2 regions of the Psychrobacter halotolerans genome follow, and region 1 is predicted to be linked to the other one. Evidence: predicted binding sites of a transcription regulator. Region 1 holds the regulator's gene; the other holds the start of a gene.
What was found. The regulator PhoB, encoded in region 1, activates phosphate uptake and scavenging genes when phosphate is short. The targets are predictions, from matches to a motif close to TGTCATNAANCTGTCATAA.
Positions count from the first base shown of each region.

Region 2: AAJP47_RS12885 (DNA translocase FtsK) is a predicted target of PhoB. The motif match lies at 2,603-2,621, and genes of this name have one in related genera.

Region 1 is NZ_JBDKWD010000008.1:48,502-56,731, forward strand. Features, by position in the region: gene AAJP47_RS13110 (hypothetical protein) at 1-552, shown strand, start outside; gene AAJP47_RS13115 (rhomboid family intramembrane serine protease) at 570-2,288, shown strand; gene AAJP47_RS13120 (isochorismatase family protein) at 2,481-3,056, shown strand; gene AAJP47_RS13125 (HD domain-containing protein) at 3,202-3,840, shown strand; gene AAJP47_RS13130 (DUF1287 domain-containing protein) at 3,933-4,538, shown strand; gene asd (archaetidylserine decarboxylase) at 4,816-5,649, opposite strand; gene dtd (D-aminoacyl-tRNA deacylase) at 5,794-6,249, shown strand; gene phoB (phosphate regulon transcriptional regulator PhoB) at 6,379-7,083, shown strand; gene phoR (phosphate regulon sensor histidine kinase PhoR) at 7,182-8,230, shown strand, end outside.
Region 2 is NZ_JBDKWD010000007.1:186,729-194,958, reverse strand. Features, by position in the region: gene AAJP47_RS12900 (MerR family transcriptional regulator) at 1-228, opposite strand, end outside; gene aat (leucyl/phenylalanyl-tRNA--protein transferase) at 295-1,092, opposite strand; gene trxB (thioredoxin-disulfide reductase) at 1,093-2,115, opposite strand; gene AAJP47_RS12885 (DNA translocase FtsK) at 2,673-6,152, shown strand; gene AAJP47_RS12880 (amidase) at 6,606-8,099, shown strand.

The DNA of each region.
Region 1 (8,230 bases):
AGGAACATAAGCGATATTAAATTGCATCCAAAACAAAAGTATTTCCAAGTAGATAACAAAAGCGTTGAAAGGCAAGGTACTGTTTCTCACATCAGTACTAGAGAGATGGGAAAATCTAGACAAGAGTTAAAAATAGACCTGTATTCCGCTACGCCTTTTTATGGAGATAAAGATATCTGGTGGGGACAGGTTTTTACTAAGACTATTGATAATAATCTCGTCGAAAAAGAGAAGATCCAACAGATAGAAGGTTTTATAAAGATATCTACACAACAATATGCAAATAAAGAGATATCTACTGCTGATTATTTTGAAAAATTGCAAAACTCAGATACTAAGCAGGGTTATTTAGAAGCCATCAAATTGTCAGGTCAGCAATATATTAATGACCCAATAATACTTATATCTCAGTTGGGTACACTTAAGGAAAAAGCAGATAAAGAGTTAGCAAAATTCTTTAGGTTTTTTATCATTGGTATGTTTATTTGCTTACTATTAATCTTAAAAGCAAAGATTGATAAAAAAGCACTTCAACAGTTTAAGGTGCGTTAGAGTGGTGGTGAAAGTGCATGCGAGATAATAATAAGCAAAGTCAGTATAGGTATAAGAATAAAAATAGAAGCAAAAATAGAGTAGGCAAACAGGACAGGCGTAAAATTACTAGGTATAAGGAGCAGAAAACCCAACGCACTAAAGGATCGACTAAATTAAAACTAAAGCAGATATTTTTCCCTTATTTGGGTTTAAGTATTTTAACCATTCTGCTTTTCAATGCTTTCCGTTGGGTATTTGATATTTATTTAGACGTTTTACCTTTAAAAGAAAGCTACTGGGATTTTGGTATTCCTTGTTTTTTATCCGTCTTGGTTGTTAGTATTTGGATGTGGCCGAGGTACGAGCTTTTGACCTTAAAGTGGGTTAAGCGTAGTAGTTCAGGCTACTTTTTTATAACGATGGTTTTAGCATTAGTAGTACCGCTTGTTCTCAGTCAAAACTATTTGTCTAAAGCTGCTTATGAGGTTATTGAAGTAAATAATCTGAATGATATTCGTCACTATCCAAAGCAAAAATATTTTAGCGTAAATGATTTTGAACCCCTAAAATCAGAGCAGGTTTCTTATATAGAAACACAAGTAATCAGTGGACGACATTTTGACTCAACATTGCATATTGATTATTACATTACTACGCCATTTATAGCCGCCGAGAATATTTGGTTAGGGTCTTCATATCATACCAGCTACGACAATCGTGAAGACCAAAGTATTAAAGACAGTCAATACGCAGCGTTTATCAATGACTCGCGCTATAGTTACGAAGCCAAAGACTTCTCCAATATCAGATACTTTAATAAACTTAAATCATCAAATAGCAAAAGTGCTTACTTACACACGATTTCTACGGCTCATAGGCAATCTAATTTGCCACCTTTGATATTAGAGCCAGAAACAGGATTGCTTGCTGATAGCTTAGATCGTGATTTCGTCTGGGGGCTTGGTTCATTTATTATTGGTATAGGTGTGTGCTTGTTGCTTATTCTTGCAGCAGATATTGATAATCAAGAAAATAAGGGCACACGAAAACAGATACCTATCAAAAAACAAAAGCACGTAAAAAAACGAGCGCCAGTGAGTGATCCATCAAAAAGTCTAGTAGCTCTGTTTAGAAGTAATAAAAAACAACCTATAACGTTAGTATTGATGCTGACTTGTATAAGCGCATTTATACTCACCATATTCATGGGTATGGATATCATAATGCCTTTATCTAGGCAGGTAAATAAAGTAGGGGGGTTGACGACGGACGCGTTGCAAGCTGGTAAGTATTGGCGTGTAGTTACATCACTTTTTGTACACGCAGGAATTATGCATCTAGCAATGAGTCTGGGGATGCTATTTGCAGTAGGTTCTATTTTGGAAAAAGTCTTAGGTCCTATACGTTTTACGATTTCCTTCTTTATATGTGGAATCTTTTCTAATGTTTTAGGTGTTTTCTATTATGATATGGAAATGGCGGGTGCTTGGGGCGCTATATTTGGCTTGTTTGGTATTGTGATGATGTTGATTACGTATAAGATCTTTAATAAAAAATATAGAGAAATATATGGTGCTACCGTGATTGTCATACTGACCATACTTTTATCCAGTATGTTTGTTGCTTTCATAAACACGCTCAGTTATATGGCGTATTATCTTTTAACCTTATGTTTTGGTGTTGTTTTCGGTATGGTCATGGTTATGACTCAAAAACAGTCTTTATTACGTAATGCTAGACGCCAAAATCTATAGGGGTCAGCTACTTTCAATCAAAAATCCATATCAAGGCAGTACTGGAAAATCGGATTCAAGGCCTAACAAAAAATTATCTCCATTGACGCATCAACCAAACTATGACTAAATAAGAGTGAGTGGAACCATAATACTATTGGTAAATGCACAATAGTTTTTAATGATAAACGTCAGTTGTACAAGGAGTGTGCCATGTCTACTATGATTACCGATCGTACTTATCGAATTGCTCGCGAAAATACCCAAGCGATGGTCATTGATGTCCAAGAGCGCTTAACGCCGCACATTTATGACCATGAAAATATTGTCAAAAAAACCGTCACCTTAATCAAAGGACTGCAAGCGCTGAATGTTCCCATCATGCTCAATGAGCAATATAAGAAAGGGCTTGGCGATACCTTACCCGAAATTCGGGAGGTATTAGATGACAGCAACACCAAAAGTTTTGAAAAAGTCACTTTTAGCGCTTGCGATAATGATGAAGCATGGCATCATTTGGCGCAGCAGAATCGTAGCGTCGTTTTATTATTTGGGGTTGAGGTGCATGTCTGCGTGATGCAAACGGCACTTGATCTACTCGATAATGGCATGCAGCCTGTCATCATCGGTGATGCGGTCGGCTCGCGTTATCCTTATGATAAAAAGCAAGCGATTCGCCGTATCCGCCGGGCAGGCGGGGTAATCACTACTGTCGAGTCTATCTTATTTGAGCTGTGCCGTAGCAGCCAAGACCCTGCGTTTAAGACCATTAGTAATTTGATTAAATAGTTGATGCAATAAAAAATTAGCTCAGTAGCACGTACCTGTCCATCCATCGGTTTTATCTTGAGCAAGCTTTAATGCTATTACCTAAATTTCTAAAAGATAGCGCTTTATACAATAAGCGCTATCTTATTTTTTATCAGAGAGAACTATGTCCCTCAACACGCCCTTATCCTCAACGCCATTGACCAACCCAGCGCTTGCCAAAAATATCGATATCGATGATGTCACTCATTTTTTATTAGAACTCGATGCGCTCAAACGCGTGAACCGTCGCAGTTATGTGACGCAGACCACACGCCGCGAGAACTCAGCCGAGCATTCTTGGCATTTGGCGATGGCCTGTTGGTCGATCGCTGAGTTGTTTGAATTGGACGTCAATCATGAAAAATTGCTAAAAATGTCGCTAGTGCATGACTTGGGCGAGGTTGATGCGGGCGATACGTTTTTATTCGCAAGCACTCGTAGCGCGGCGCACGTTGAAGAGCGGGTAGGTATCGCGCGATTGCAAGCGGAGCGGGGCAATGGTATCAAGGCTTTGAGCGATATTTGGGAAGAGCAAGAAACTGGTAGTAGCAAAGAGGCTCAATTGCTTAGAGTGGTTGATCGTTTGTTGCCGTTTTTGCTCAATGTAAATACTGAGGGAAAAACGTGGATTGAGTCGGATGTCACGCGCTCGCAAGTGGCAGGGGCATTGGCCTTTATCAAGGACAGCTTTCCTACGATTCATGACTGGCTGACAAAAAATATTGAGTACGCCGCCCAGCAAGAGTGGTTGATTGACTTATAAAACAGCAGCTTGCTTTTATAGATATTTTATAGCGTATACTGAGTGTGCCTGCACTAATGCTGTGACGGTTACTGAATAAGAGAGAGTATTATATGAAAGTGTCCGTAACTTATAAGACATGGTACAAGTCGCTGTTGCTTGTGAGCGTACTAAGCTTGGCACACATTGCTCATGCTGAAACGCCCATGAGTGATGGTGATAAATTGGCGTACGATGCTAAAAAACAAATCGGGGTCACCACAAGCTATGATCCTGCTTATCGTAAGCTGGAGTTTCCGCGTGGCGATGTACCCATAGAAACGGGCGTCTGTACCGATGTCATTATTCGCGCCTATCGCTTGCAAAATATCGATCTACAGCAGCTGGTCAATCATGACATGAAGTCTAACTGGTCGGCTTATCCCAAAAACTGGGGACTCAAATCAACCGACAAAAACATCGACCATCGCCGTGTACCCAATCTTGAAGTGTTTTTTGCGCGGAATGGAAAAACGTTATCGATTACGGATAAAGACAGTTTTCAAGCAGGGGATGTGGTGACGTGGCGACTACCGAACGGCAACTTACCCCATATTGGTATTGTCTCTGACAAAGTTGCCGCTGATGGTACGCCGTTGATTATTCATAATATTGGCAGTGGCACGCAAGAAGAAAATATCTTGTACACTTATCCTATCAAAGGTCATTATCGGTATTAATTGCTGTCCGTCATCTAGCCGTGATAGTTATAATTAATCCAAAATAAAAGTGGTACATAAAGTCATCATGTTCTACGGGTATAAATTTTCCTCGCTGGCTGTTCGGTGCGGGACAGAGGTTTCGCAAAATTCACACCCGTAGAACCGTACTTTTTTAGGATGAATCGACTATATCACGCCGTTCTTTTTATGCAAATTAATAGCCAACAAAAAGCCCAGTTAATCGTCACCATTCACGTTTAACTGGGCTTTTATTTTTTATTATGACAGAGACTTATTACGGATTAGTGACACCCAATAACTGACCCATTTTTACAAAACTAGTGGCTTGCATGGTATTTTCCCAGTCAGCTTTTGCCGCTTTTGGTAAGACGATAATGGCAGTAGATCCTAGATAAAAACGGCCAAGCTCATCACCTTTTTCAAAGGACATATTATGTTCTGCTTCTTGTATGCCCTCTGTGCGCGCAATTTTCCCAGTCGCGACGGTTTCGATACCAGCCACAATCATCGCGCCAACCATGACGACCGCTGCTTTGCCGTACTGCGTATCGAACATACATACGAGACGCTCATTGCGCGCGAACAAGTCAGGCACGTTGGCTGCTGTGACCGTATTGACAGAAAATAGCGTACCAGGCACGTAGCGGGTTTTGGTCAATGTGCCAGCGAACGGCATGTGCACACGGTGGTAGTTACTGGGCGCTAGATAAACGGTTGCAAAACTACCATCGGCAAAATAACGACCCTCTTCGTTGTCAGCAAGTAATTGCCCAACGTCATAGTGGCGACCTTTTGCTTGCAGGACTTTGTGGTCATTAATCTGACCTAACTGAGAGATAACACCATCAGCAGGACTGACAATGCCATTAGTCGTCGTATCGATAGGACGCGCGTCTTCTTTTAGCTCACGGGTAAAGAAGTCATTAAAGCTTTCATAGGCATTAAGGCTTTGGCGCTCATACTCATCCAAGCTGACGTTATAGGCTTTGGCAAAGCTGCGAATAAAGGTGCGTTTGACATAAGGATGACGGCTGGCGGCCAAACGACCAGCGACTTTACTCAGCTGCTGCTGCGGGACAAACTGTTGTAAGGTGGTGAATAAATTCATAGTAAGGCTACCAAAAAAAGTTTTAATATAGGGCGTGTTGCACATTCACAAATAGGCAAGTGTATAACGCTATTTTATCATGGACAGCATCCGATTGTATGACCATAATCTGTAAGCCATTTACAAATAAAAAGGAGTCTATAAATGAGAGCACTTATACAACGCGTACGTAGTGCCAGCGTTAGCGTTGATGAGCAGGGCGTGGGTCGCATCGAGCAGGGGTTGCTGGCATATATTGGCTTAGGGCATGATGACAATCTACAAACAGCTAAGCGCCTGATTGATAAAATCCTTACGTACCGTGTTTTTGAAAATAACGATGATCCGGCCAAATATGGCAAACTGGATAACAATGTCCAGCAAATAGGAGGTGGGTTATTATTGGTTTCTCAATTTACGTTGATGGCGAAGACAGACAAAGGCCGTCGTCCTGACTTTGGTGACGCCATGGCACCTGAGGCAGCGCAAGCATTGTTTGCTCAGTTGATCGAGTATGCAAAAACCCAGTATCCGATTATTGCTACTGGTCAGTTTGGTGCTAATATGCAAGTTGAAAGTATCAATGATGGCCCACTAAACTTTTTGTTAGAAGTGCAGTAAGCTTTGTCACATTTAATAGATGACTGTCATTAAGTTGTCACAATTAATTCGTTTAATGAGTAAAGGCTGGCGAATGTTTATCGCCTTTTTTACCTGCCAAACTTTGTACTCTAAGACTGAGAATGCGTTATGTATCATGAGCAAATTTTAATTGTTGAAGATGAACCTGCGATTCGTGAAATGGTGGTGATGACCCTAGAGATGGCTGGATTTGACAGTCTACAGGCAGCAGATGTGTCAGAGGCGCATCAACAAGTGGTGGATCATAGACCTGCGCTTATTTTATTAGACTGGATGTTGCCTGGTGACAAAAGTGGCGTGGATTTTTGCCGCATGTTAAAGAACGATGAGCTGCTCTCTGAAATACCGGTCATTATGCTGACGGCCAAAAGCGAAGAAGACAGTAAGGTTCATGGTCTCGATGCCGGTGCCGATGATTATATGACCAAGCCTTTTTCGACGCGTGAATTGATATCACGAATCAAAGCGGTACTACGCCGTAGTAATGCGCTGAGCGGTGACAAGTCTATCGACATTGGCAAACTTAGTCTGGACCCAAAAAGCCAACGCGTGACCGCCGCTGGTAAAGTGGTTGAGGTTGGCCCTACTGAATATCGATTGTTGGCATTTTTTATGAGTCACCCAGAGCGTGCTTATACGCGTACACAGCTGCTAGATCAAGTGTGGGGCGGCAATGTTTATATCGAAGACAGAACCATTGATGTACATATTAAGCGTTTGCGCACACTACTGCGGCCTTATGAGTGTGACACCTTAATCCAAACGGTTCGCGGGACAGGCTACCGGTTTTCCAGTCTTGTTGAACCCATATAATTGACGTAACTGATGACATTGATAATAAGCAGTCTCATGGCAGTCGCAACCTAACGTAACACAGCGAATAGTGGTAAGGATGATCAATGAGCAAAATAATGACAACAAAACAGGATCAACAAAATCAATCAGAACCCGTTTCTCATCAGGATGCCTCAGACCAATTGACCAAGATTAGAAGTGCTTTATTGGCCCTACGAGACGCTGTGATTTTGCTCAATGAAGATGACAATGTGGAGTGGTGGAATCAGGCTGCCCAAGATTTATTGTCATTGCAAGGAGATGATGCTGGTAAAAGCATTTTTGACTTTATTCGAGTGCCTGAGTTTCGTCAGTATTATCATGCGACAACCGCCTTCAACGATGGCGTGCATATAGAGTCGTGGCAAGATCCTAAGCGTTATTTAAAGTGTGAGCTCACGCCCTTTGGCGATGAGAAGTTGTTGATTATTTATGATGTGACGCGCTTGCAGCATTTAGAAGAGATGCGCCGCGACTTTGTGGCAAACGTCTCGCACGAACTACGCACGCCATTGACGGTTATGATGGGTTATCTGGAGAATTTCTCCGATCAACCCGATATGCCGCCGCATTGGCGACGTGGTTTTGAGCTGATGACGCAGCAGACTGCGCGCATGAATCGAATTGTGAATGATTTATTATTATTGTCGCGCATTGAGATCGAAGAGACGCATGAGCTTAACTACATTGATATGACCCGTCTATTGACCAATGTCTATGATGATGCCCAAGCTTATAACCAAGAATACAAGCATACCATTCACTTGCAGATAGACACTTATGATGGGCTGTATGGCTCAGAGATGTACCTAAATAGCGCGTTATCCAATCTGGTAATCAATGCCATCAAGTACACCCCAAAAGGCGGCAAAATAGCCATTAGCTGGACGAGAACCGCAGAAGGCTGCCGATTTGCCGTGGAAGATAACGGTATCGGTATTGCACCAGAGCATATTGCGCGTTTGACCGAACGTTTTTATCGTATTGATAAAGGGCGCAGCCGTGCCACAGGTGGTACAGGGTTGGGGCTTGCTATTGTCAAACACGTCTTGTATCAGCACGAAGCCAACTTACAGATTGAGTCGGTAGAAGGCGTCGGTTCGACATTCAGTATGGTGTTTCCAGC
Region 2 (8,230 bases), on a different contig from region 1:
GAGATTCTCTCTGATTTCGGCGAGCGTAAAGCCAATCGCTTGTGCGCTTTTTATCAGCTCAATACGTTCTACGCATTCTGGATGAAACTCCGTATACAAACGAGAGCCTGCTTGACGTTTGCGAGATTTTAATAAGCCCAATTGGTCATAATGACGAACCGTATCCTTGGTGGTATTGGCTTTGGTCGCGAGTGCGCCAATTAATAAGAAAGAGGTGTCAGGGGTCATAATAATCTTACTGGTCAGTGGTTATAAATAAAGAGTAAAAGGAGAAGAGTTCGATACTACTGCCAATTATTTTATATGGAGTTGCCAAGGCGCTGGTGTATCAAGTAACGCGACTGAAAGTGGTTGGTGCGAGTCGTTTTGCCATTTGACCGAGCGCGTACTGATTAGGGTATCCAATTGCGTTAAAAAATCAGCTCGCGGCCATGTGGTAGCACCCAAACTTATCAAATGATCGTTTGGTAACTGACAATCAACCAGCGCGATATGACTTTGTTCACATAAGCGCATCAAACCCCAAAAGGCGATCTTTGAAGCGTTAGAAGCTTGATGAAACATCGACTCACCAAAATAAATACCACCAAGTCTTAAGCCATAAAGCCCGCCAATCAGCTGCCCGCTCTCATTCCAAACCTCGACACTATGCGCAAAGCCTTGCGCATGAAGCTTGGTGTAGGCGTCAATCATCTCATCATGAATCCAAGTATGCTCGCCCTCGGTCAGACTATCGCTGCGCGGTAAACTACAGGCATGAATCACCTCATCAAAAGCCTGATTTAGCGTTAATTGCCAACGTTCACGATGGGCTTGTTTACGTAGCGACTTGCTCGGTTGATAGTCGGTCGGTACCATCACACATCTGGGCTCAGGACACCACCAAGCAATCGGCTCATCTTCATTGAACCAAGGAAATAAGCCTTGTGCGTAAGCGGAAATCAGCGTGTCAGGCGCCAGATCACCGCCCATCGCCACGAGACCAACACCTTTAGGATCGATAGAAGCTGGATGAGGGAAGTCATAACGCCCAAGACTTTTTAAAGTCTCAGGCGTGATGTTTTGATTAGGCTGTGGTGAGGCGTGACTCATTTATGATTCTTTGTCAGCGGTCAAGGTTGATGCATAGGTATGATCGGTTGCCGTTGCTTCACCGATAGCATCCAAGTATTTTTCAGCATCAAGCGCGGCCATACAACCTGTACCAGCCGAAGTAATGGCCTGACGATACACATGATCAGCGACATCGCCAGCGGCAAACACGCCTTCAACACTGGTTTGTGTGGCATTACCCTGTAAGCCGCTGTTGACGATCAAATAACCGTCTTTCATATCAAGCTGATCTTTAAATAGCTCTGTATTTGGCTTATGACCAATCGCGACAAACATACCCATGGTATCTAGGGTTTTGGTGCTGCCATCAAGCATCGATTCGATAACAACGCCATTGACGCCCATATCATCGCCGACCACTTCTTTGACTTTGTGATTCCACTCGATTTTGACATTACCGTTTTTGGCTTTTTCAAACAGTTTGTCTTGTAAGATCTTTTCAGAGCGTAAGCTATCACGGCGATGTACCAGCGTGACTTCTGACGCAATGTTAGACAAATATAAGGCTTCTTCAACGGCTGTATTACCACCACCAATCACTGCAACTTTTTGGTCTTTATAAAAGAAACCATCACAAGTGGCACAAGCGGACACACCAAGCCCTTTAAACTTGGTCTCTGATTCTAATCCCAAGTATTGAGCAGAGGCACCTGTTGAGATGATCAACGCATCACAAGTGTAATTGCCATTGTTGCCCATTAACTGAAACGGGCGCACGTTTAGGTTCACTTCATTGATATGATCATAAACCAGTTCGGTACCAAAGCGTTCGGCATGAGCTTTCATACGTTCCATCAAGGCAGGACCCGTCAAATCATGGGCATCGCCTGGCCAGTTATCGACTTCGGTTGTGGTGGTTAATTGACCACCCACTTCCATGCCAGTGACCATGACTGGCTTTAGGTTAGCGCGCGCCGCATAGACGGCAGCGGAGTAACCTGCAGGGCCTGAGCCTAAAATAATGAGCTTTTCGTGACGTGGAGCTGTCGTGTCAGTTACCATGAGTTTATCCTTGCTAAATATAAGAATGAAAAATGTAAGTGATGAATATCATAAGAGACAAATTCAAAAGTTGCTACGAATGTGGTTTTTCTAATTGCTGTGTGATAATAACATAAGGGCATAGGCCAGAAAGTGCAAGTTTGCTAAAACAAACATAGGTATCATTAGAATTAAAGCATGTCTGGCTTGAAACAGGACGGCGATAAATACTCTATACGTTATATGGCTTTCGTTATAAATGTCGCTCATTGCTTGTCAGTAGCTTTTGCAAGAGAGGCAGTTTTATACCAAAATGCGGTATTGACGTATTTACTTGCACTCTTTCTTTAGAAGACAGTCGCCACTTTCCCTATCTATTTGTTATTATAAGAAGTTATGCCAAGTGTGATAAAGGCCAAAAGCCAATTGCTGTATAAAGTAGCTGTATACAGTAATTGCCGTTGATAATGGCGTTTAAACACTTTGCTCAGCATTTTATGTCAGCACTTTATGTCAGCATGATTAGACTTAGTCATGAGTTGACGACCATTTAGTATTAATAACAAGGCAGATCTTACGTGATATCAGCACCGCTTATTGAGTATTTAAAAAAAGGAATATTTACCCTCCTTGGGTTAATACTGGCCGTTTATCTGTTTGTCATTTTGATGACCTATACAGGCAACGATCCTAGTTGGTCGCACATCAGTAGTGACATGACGACGATTAACAACATGGGCGGTGAGGCGGGCGCTTGGTTATCTGACTTGCTATATAGCTTTTTTGGTTTTGGCGCATGGTGGCTGCTGGCATTTGTGATTTATGAGTCTATTCTAATTTGGTGGGACAATAAGCCCACCTTTTGGCTCATGCGGGTGGTTGCTTATGTATTTTTATTATTAAGTGCCAGCGCCTTATTTGCACAGTGTGTGGCATTGGTTCAGCAGATCACAAACCCAGCGGCGACCGCGCTTGAAGGTGTGGCGGGCGGTATTATTGGTCTTGAATTGCAAGTCCGTTTGGCTCAGCTGTTATCGCAGTGGGGGAGTGTGCTTTTCTTGGCCGTGTTTGTCGTTATCACTGCCACTTTTGCCTTTAATATTCATTGGATGGCGCTTTATCAGAAGGTGACAGCGCTGTCTTGGTTTGGCTCAGGGGTAAAAGACCAAGCGCTTGAAGCGGATGAGCAAGCAACATCACAAAATAAGGTGTTAAACAAAGATAACAATACCGCCTCATCCAATGAGACACCTCAAGAAGGGCCTGCATACGAGCAGTTGCCGCTGACATTGCAGTCTGCGGGGCACGCTGAAACAAGTGATAACAGCGGCCGATTTAATAATGTATTGTCTGATTTTTTGACGAAGTCAGGGCTTGCCGATAGTGTAAAAGCGTCTATCGCAGTGGCGCAAGCCAATACAAGCAGCCAAACGGCCTCATCAGACCCTGCACAAGACAATTATTCAGAGACAACAGTAGCGACGCCGAACATGAATGGTGCGACGACCGACAGTACGATTGGTCAATCGCGTGTATCAACAGCGGCAAGTCCCGCTCCAGCATCCGTTCGTAAAGTGGAGCCAAGCTTTGCATGGAATGATGCCAATACGGTTGATGATCTATTGGCAAGCGAACAAGCCGCTTATTACGCTGATAGTATGACTGAGCCCGCTACGTCGGCTGTATCAGATTCTATATTGTCATCTGAGACAAGCGTTGATTCAATAAATGAAGAACCGACAGAATCTGCACCGCATACAGTGGCAGCTCCGTCTATGGGTCAGACAGAGGTTCAAACAACGGTTAGACCAAAGACTAACATCGTGCAGCCACCCGTTGACGCATGGGCATATAGTGACAGCATTAGTCCTGAATCTGTTGCACCTGCATTAGACGACTCGACGGCGACCGTTGATAAAGTTGATACCTTAGCAGATGCGTGGTTAGCAGAACATGCAGAGGTATTGGAACCGACCATATCTAAATCTAAGCCTAATTCTAAGCCTAATTCTAAGTCTGACGCTAGCTGGACAAATAGCGTTGCTGAGCCACCTTTGCAAGCAGCAGTAACGCAGCAATCTGAAGCAGCACTGGCTGACGAACCAGTTACGTCTTCGCACTCTGACTCCGCTAACAAGCAAACCAATGAAGCTTTTGAGACCGCGTCTGAAATAACGGCACATTCTAGTAAACAGGATGATTCGGTATCTAATACTAATACTGTGTCTTCAGTCGAGGTTGACAGCCCAGTCTCGTTACCAGTCGCGGAAGTTGCTTCTGCCTCTAGCGTGGTTGACATGACGCCCACCAATACACCGCCTACCAATCCAAAAGCGGCACCAACGGTGGAAGCTATTAACCCTAATACAAATACCCAACCAGTCGCTGCTAAACCAACGATGAGTTTTGCTGTACCCGAAGGCGATAGTAGCAATCACATCACTGATATGATGCCAGACGATGGTGATTATGATAATAACGAGACTCACACTCCAGTCATGCCCCACATCAGTGATGATGCAGCATTCAGTCAAAAATCACGCTCGATGCAAACGGCTCAATATCGCAGTAGTCTCACGCCCATTCCAGAGATGTCTATTCTTGATAAACCTGATCCTGACCGTAAGCCCAGTTATACCCTCGCTGAGCTTGAGCAACTCTCTGAGCTGCTAGAGATTAAATTACAAGAGTTTAATGTAAAAGCCTCGGTGGTCAATGCCATTCCGGGCCCAGTGGTGACCCGTTTTGAAGTAGAGCTGGCTCCTGGTATCAAAGCCAGCAAAGTGACGGGCATTTCACGTGACTTGGCGCGCTCACTCTCGATGGCGTCCCTACGTGTGGTTGAGGTGATTCCGGGCAAGCCTTATATTGGTATCGAAGTACCCAATAAACAACGCGAAATGGTGCGTTTGATTGAACTACTGAATACCGATAAGTTTAAAGATCCCAAAGCACAAATCAGTATGGCAATGGGTAAAGACATTGGCGGCAATCCGATTATCACCGATCTTGCGCGTGCGCCCCATATGTTGGTGGCGGGTACGACTGGCTCTGGTAAATCTGTATTGGTTAACTCAATGCTATTGTCAATGCTACTCAAATATACGCCGAATGAGCTGCGCTTGATTTTGATTGATCCAAAACAGTTGGAGCTTGCCAACTACAATGACATTCCGCATCTGCTAACGCCTGTAGTGACTGACATGACCGAAGCGGCCAGTAGCCTGTCATGGTGTGTGGCAGAAATGGAGCGTCGTTATCAATTGATGAGCTTGCTCAAGGTGCGTAAGCTCAATGAGTTTAATAAAAAGGTTATTGCGGCGGAAAAAGCAGGTAAGCCGATGCTTGATCCTTTATGGCGACCCAATGACAGCGTGAGCATTAGCCAAGCGCCTAAGCTAAAAACCTTACCCATGATTGTCATTGTCGCGGACGAATTTGCCGATATGATTATGCAAGTCGGTAAGCAAGCAGAAGAGCTGATCACGCGCTTGGCACAAAAATCGCGTGCGGCTGGTATTCATTTAATGCTCGCCACCCAGCGTCCGTCTGTAGATGTCATTACTGGTTTGATTAAAGCCAACATCCCGGTGCGTGCTGCTCTACGTGTCAACTCAAAAGTTGATTCACGCACGATTCTAGACAGTGGGGGTGCTGAGGATATGTTGGGCAATGGCGATATGCTATTCTTAGGGCCTGGGCAGATTGAGCCAGATCGTGTGCATGGCGCGTATGTCAGTGATGAAGAGGTCAACCGTGTCTGTGATGCATGGCGTGAGCGCGGTGCCCCTGACTATATCGATAATATGGCAGGCAACTTTGAGCTATCTAGTCCAGGTGGCAATGGTGGTGGCTCAAATAACGCGTCTGGTGAGGATGATGGCCTATATAACGATGCAGTTGCCTTTATTATGGAAACGCGTAAGGTTTCTGCCTCTAGTATCCAGCGTAAATTCAGTATCGGTTATAACCGTGCCGCCCGTATTGTGGATTCGATGGAAGAAGCGGGATTGGTCAGCTCCATGGGCAAAAGCGGCAAACGTGAACTGCTTATGTAGTGGCTATAGTCGATACACTTCAAAAGTGTTATAGCGCTACTAGGATGAATGTTACGCAGCCTCTGTCGGCATAGGCACAGCACGCAAGTAAAATTTGTGCTAGTAGCGCGTTTAAATTTATATAAGCGTTTTAGTTCCAACTGGCTCATAGCGAGTTTGCATAAACCGTAAATGACAAAAAGCGAGTTACGACAGTGGCTCGTTTTTTTTATTGCCCTTTTAGTTATCGTTGCAGCAATAAATACAAATATAGTTGGGTCAAAATAAAATAGATACGTTAATAGCCACGTGCTACTGGTATAAATTTTACTTGCGTGCTGCTAAACAGGGGCTGCGCAAAATTCATCTCAGTAGCACTGTATCGGTTTTAAAGTAAATCGACTATAGTATGGTTGTTCGATTATCCAGTAACCCGATATACTAACTGCAATTATTTACCACGGAAGGTCGGTTATGTTTAAAGAATATACCCAGTACGATGCCCTAGGATTGGCGGCACTTGTTAACAAAGGTGAAGTAAGCGCCAAAGAAGTATTGGACGCTGCTATCTCCCAAGCAAACACACTCAACCCAAAACTGAACGCTATTATCCATCGGTTTGATGAGCGTGCTTATAATGCGGCGCAAGCGGGATTACCGAAAGGCGTGTTCAATGGCGTGCCTTATCTGTTAAAAGACTTGTCCTTTAGCTTCGCAGGCGAGCCTATAACAATGGGCAGTCGTAGCGTCAATATTGTCTCAGAGAACGACAGTGAAATCGTTAAACGCATGAAAGCCACGGGCGTCAATACCTTTGGGAAGACCAATACGCCTGAGTTTGGTTTGATTATCACCACGGAACCAAAAGCGCACGGCGCCACGCACAATCCGTTTAAAAAAGGCTATAGCTCAGGTGGTTCTTCGGGCGGTAGTGCGGCGGCGGTGTCGGGTGGCATTGTCCCGATGGCAGGCGCGGGCGATGGCGGCGGGTCGATACGCTTTCCGTCGGCTTGGTGCGGTGCATTTGGCTTAAAGCCAAGCCGTGGTCGTAATCCAATGGGTCCCAAATATGGCGAGGGCTGGGAAGGGGCGGTTGCTGATCATGTGATTACGCGCAGTGTGCGTGATAGTGCGGCGATGCTGGACGCAACGAGCGGGGCTGAGATTGGTGCGCCCTTTATCATTGCGCCGCCAGAGGGCACGTTTTTGCAAGCGGCCATGCGGGCGCCGCGGCAGTTGACCATCGCGTTACATCAAAAACCATTGATTGCCAATACGGTCGTGGACAAAGACGTACTCGCTGTACTTGAGCAGACCGCCAAGCAATTAGAGGCCATGGGTCACCGTGTGATACCGGCTGAACCTAATATCAATATCGACCAGTTTTGGCACGATTTTATGGTCGTGGTCTGTACTCATACCGCTTTTACGATTGACAATATTGAGCGTGACTTTGGTGCCGCGCATATCAAAAACTTAGAGCCACAAACGTACAACATGGCGCTACTGGGGCGCTCGTTATCGGCAGTAGACTTGGCACATGCCAAACATGGCTGGCACCACAGTCAATATCAGACGGGCTTGCTACTTGAGACTTATGACATGATTTTATGTCCAACAGTACCCACACCAGCTGTCAAGCATGGGGTGTTGCCACCAAGTCGTATGGACGAGATGATGATGCGCAGTGCTGAGATCCTCAATAAAGGCTTTGATATGGGCAAATATGCCTTTCGCTCCGGTATGATCGAAAAGCTGAGCCAGCCAGTACTGGGTAAAATGGCATTTACCTTATTGGGCAATGTCACAGGACTGCCAGCGATGTCTCTGCCAGTAGGCATGAGTAAAAAAGGCTTGCCTATCGGTATGCAACTGATCGGACGGATGAATGATGAGGCGACGCTATTGAGTGTGGCAGGTGAGATGGAGCGAGCAGGTTTATTTACCAAACCCGCGTTTGAAAAATAGGGGTTTTGCTATAGTCAGTTTAGAATAAAATGGTTACGTTAATAATCCCGTGCAACTGCCATAAATTTTCCTTGCGTGCTGTTCATACAGAGGCTGTGAAAAATTCATCCCAGTCGCATTGTATCGCTTTG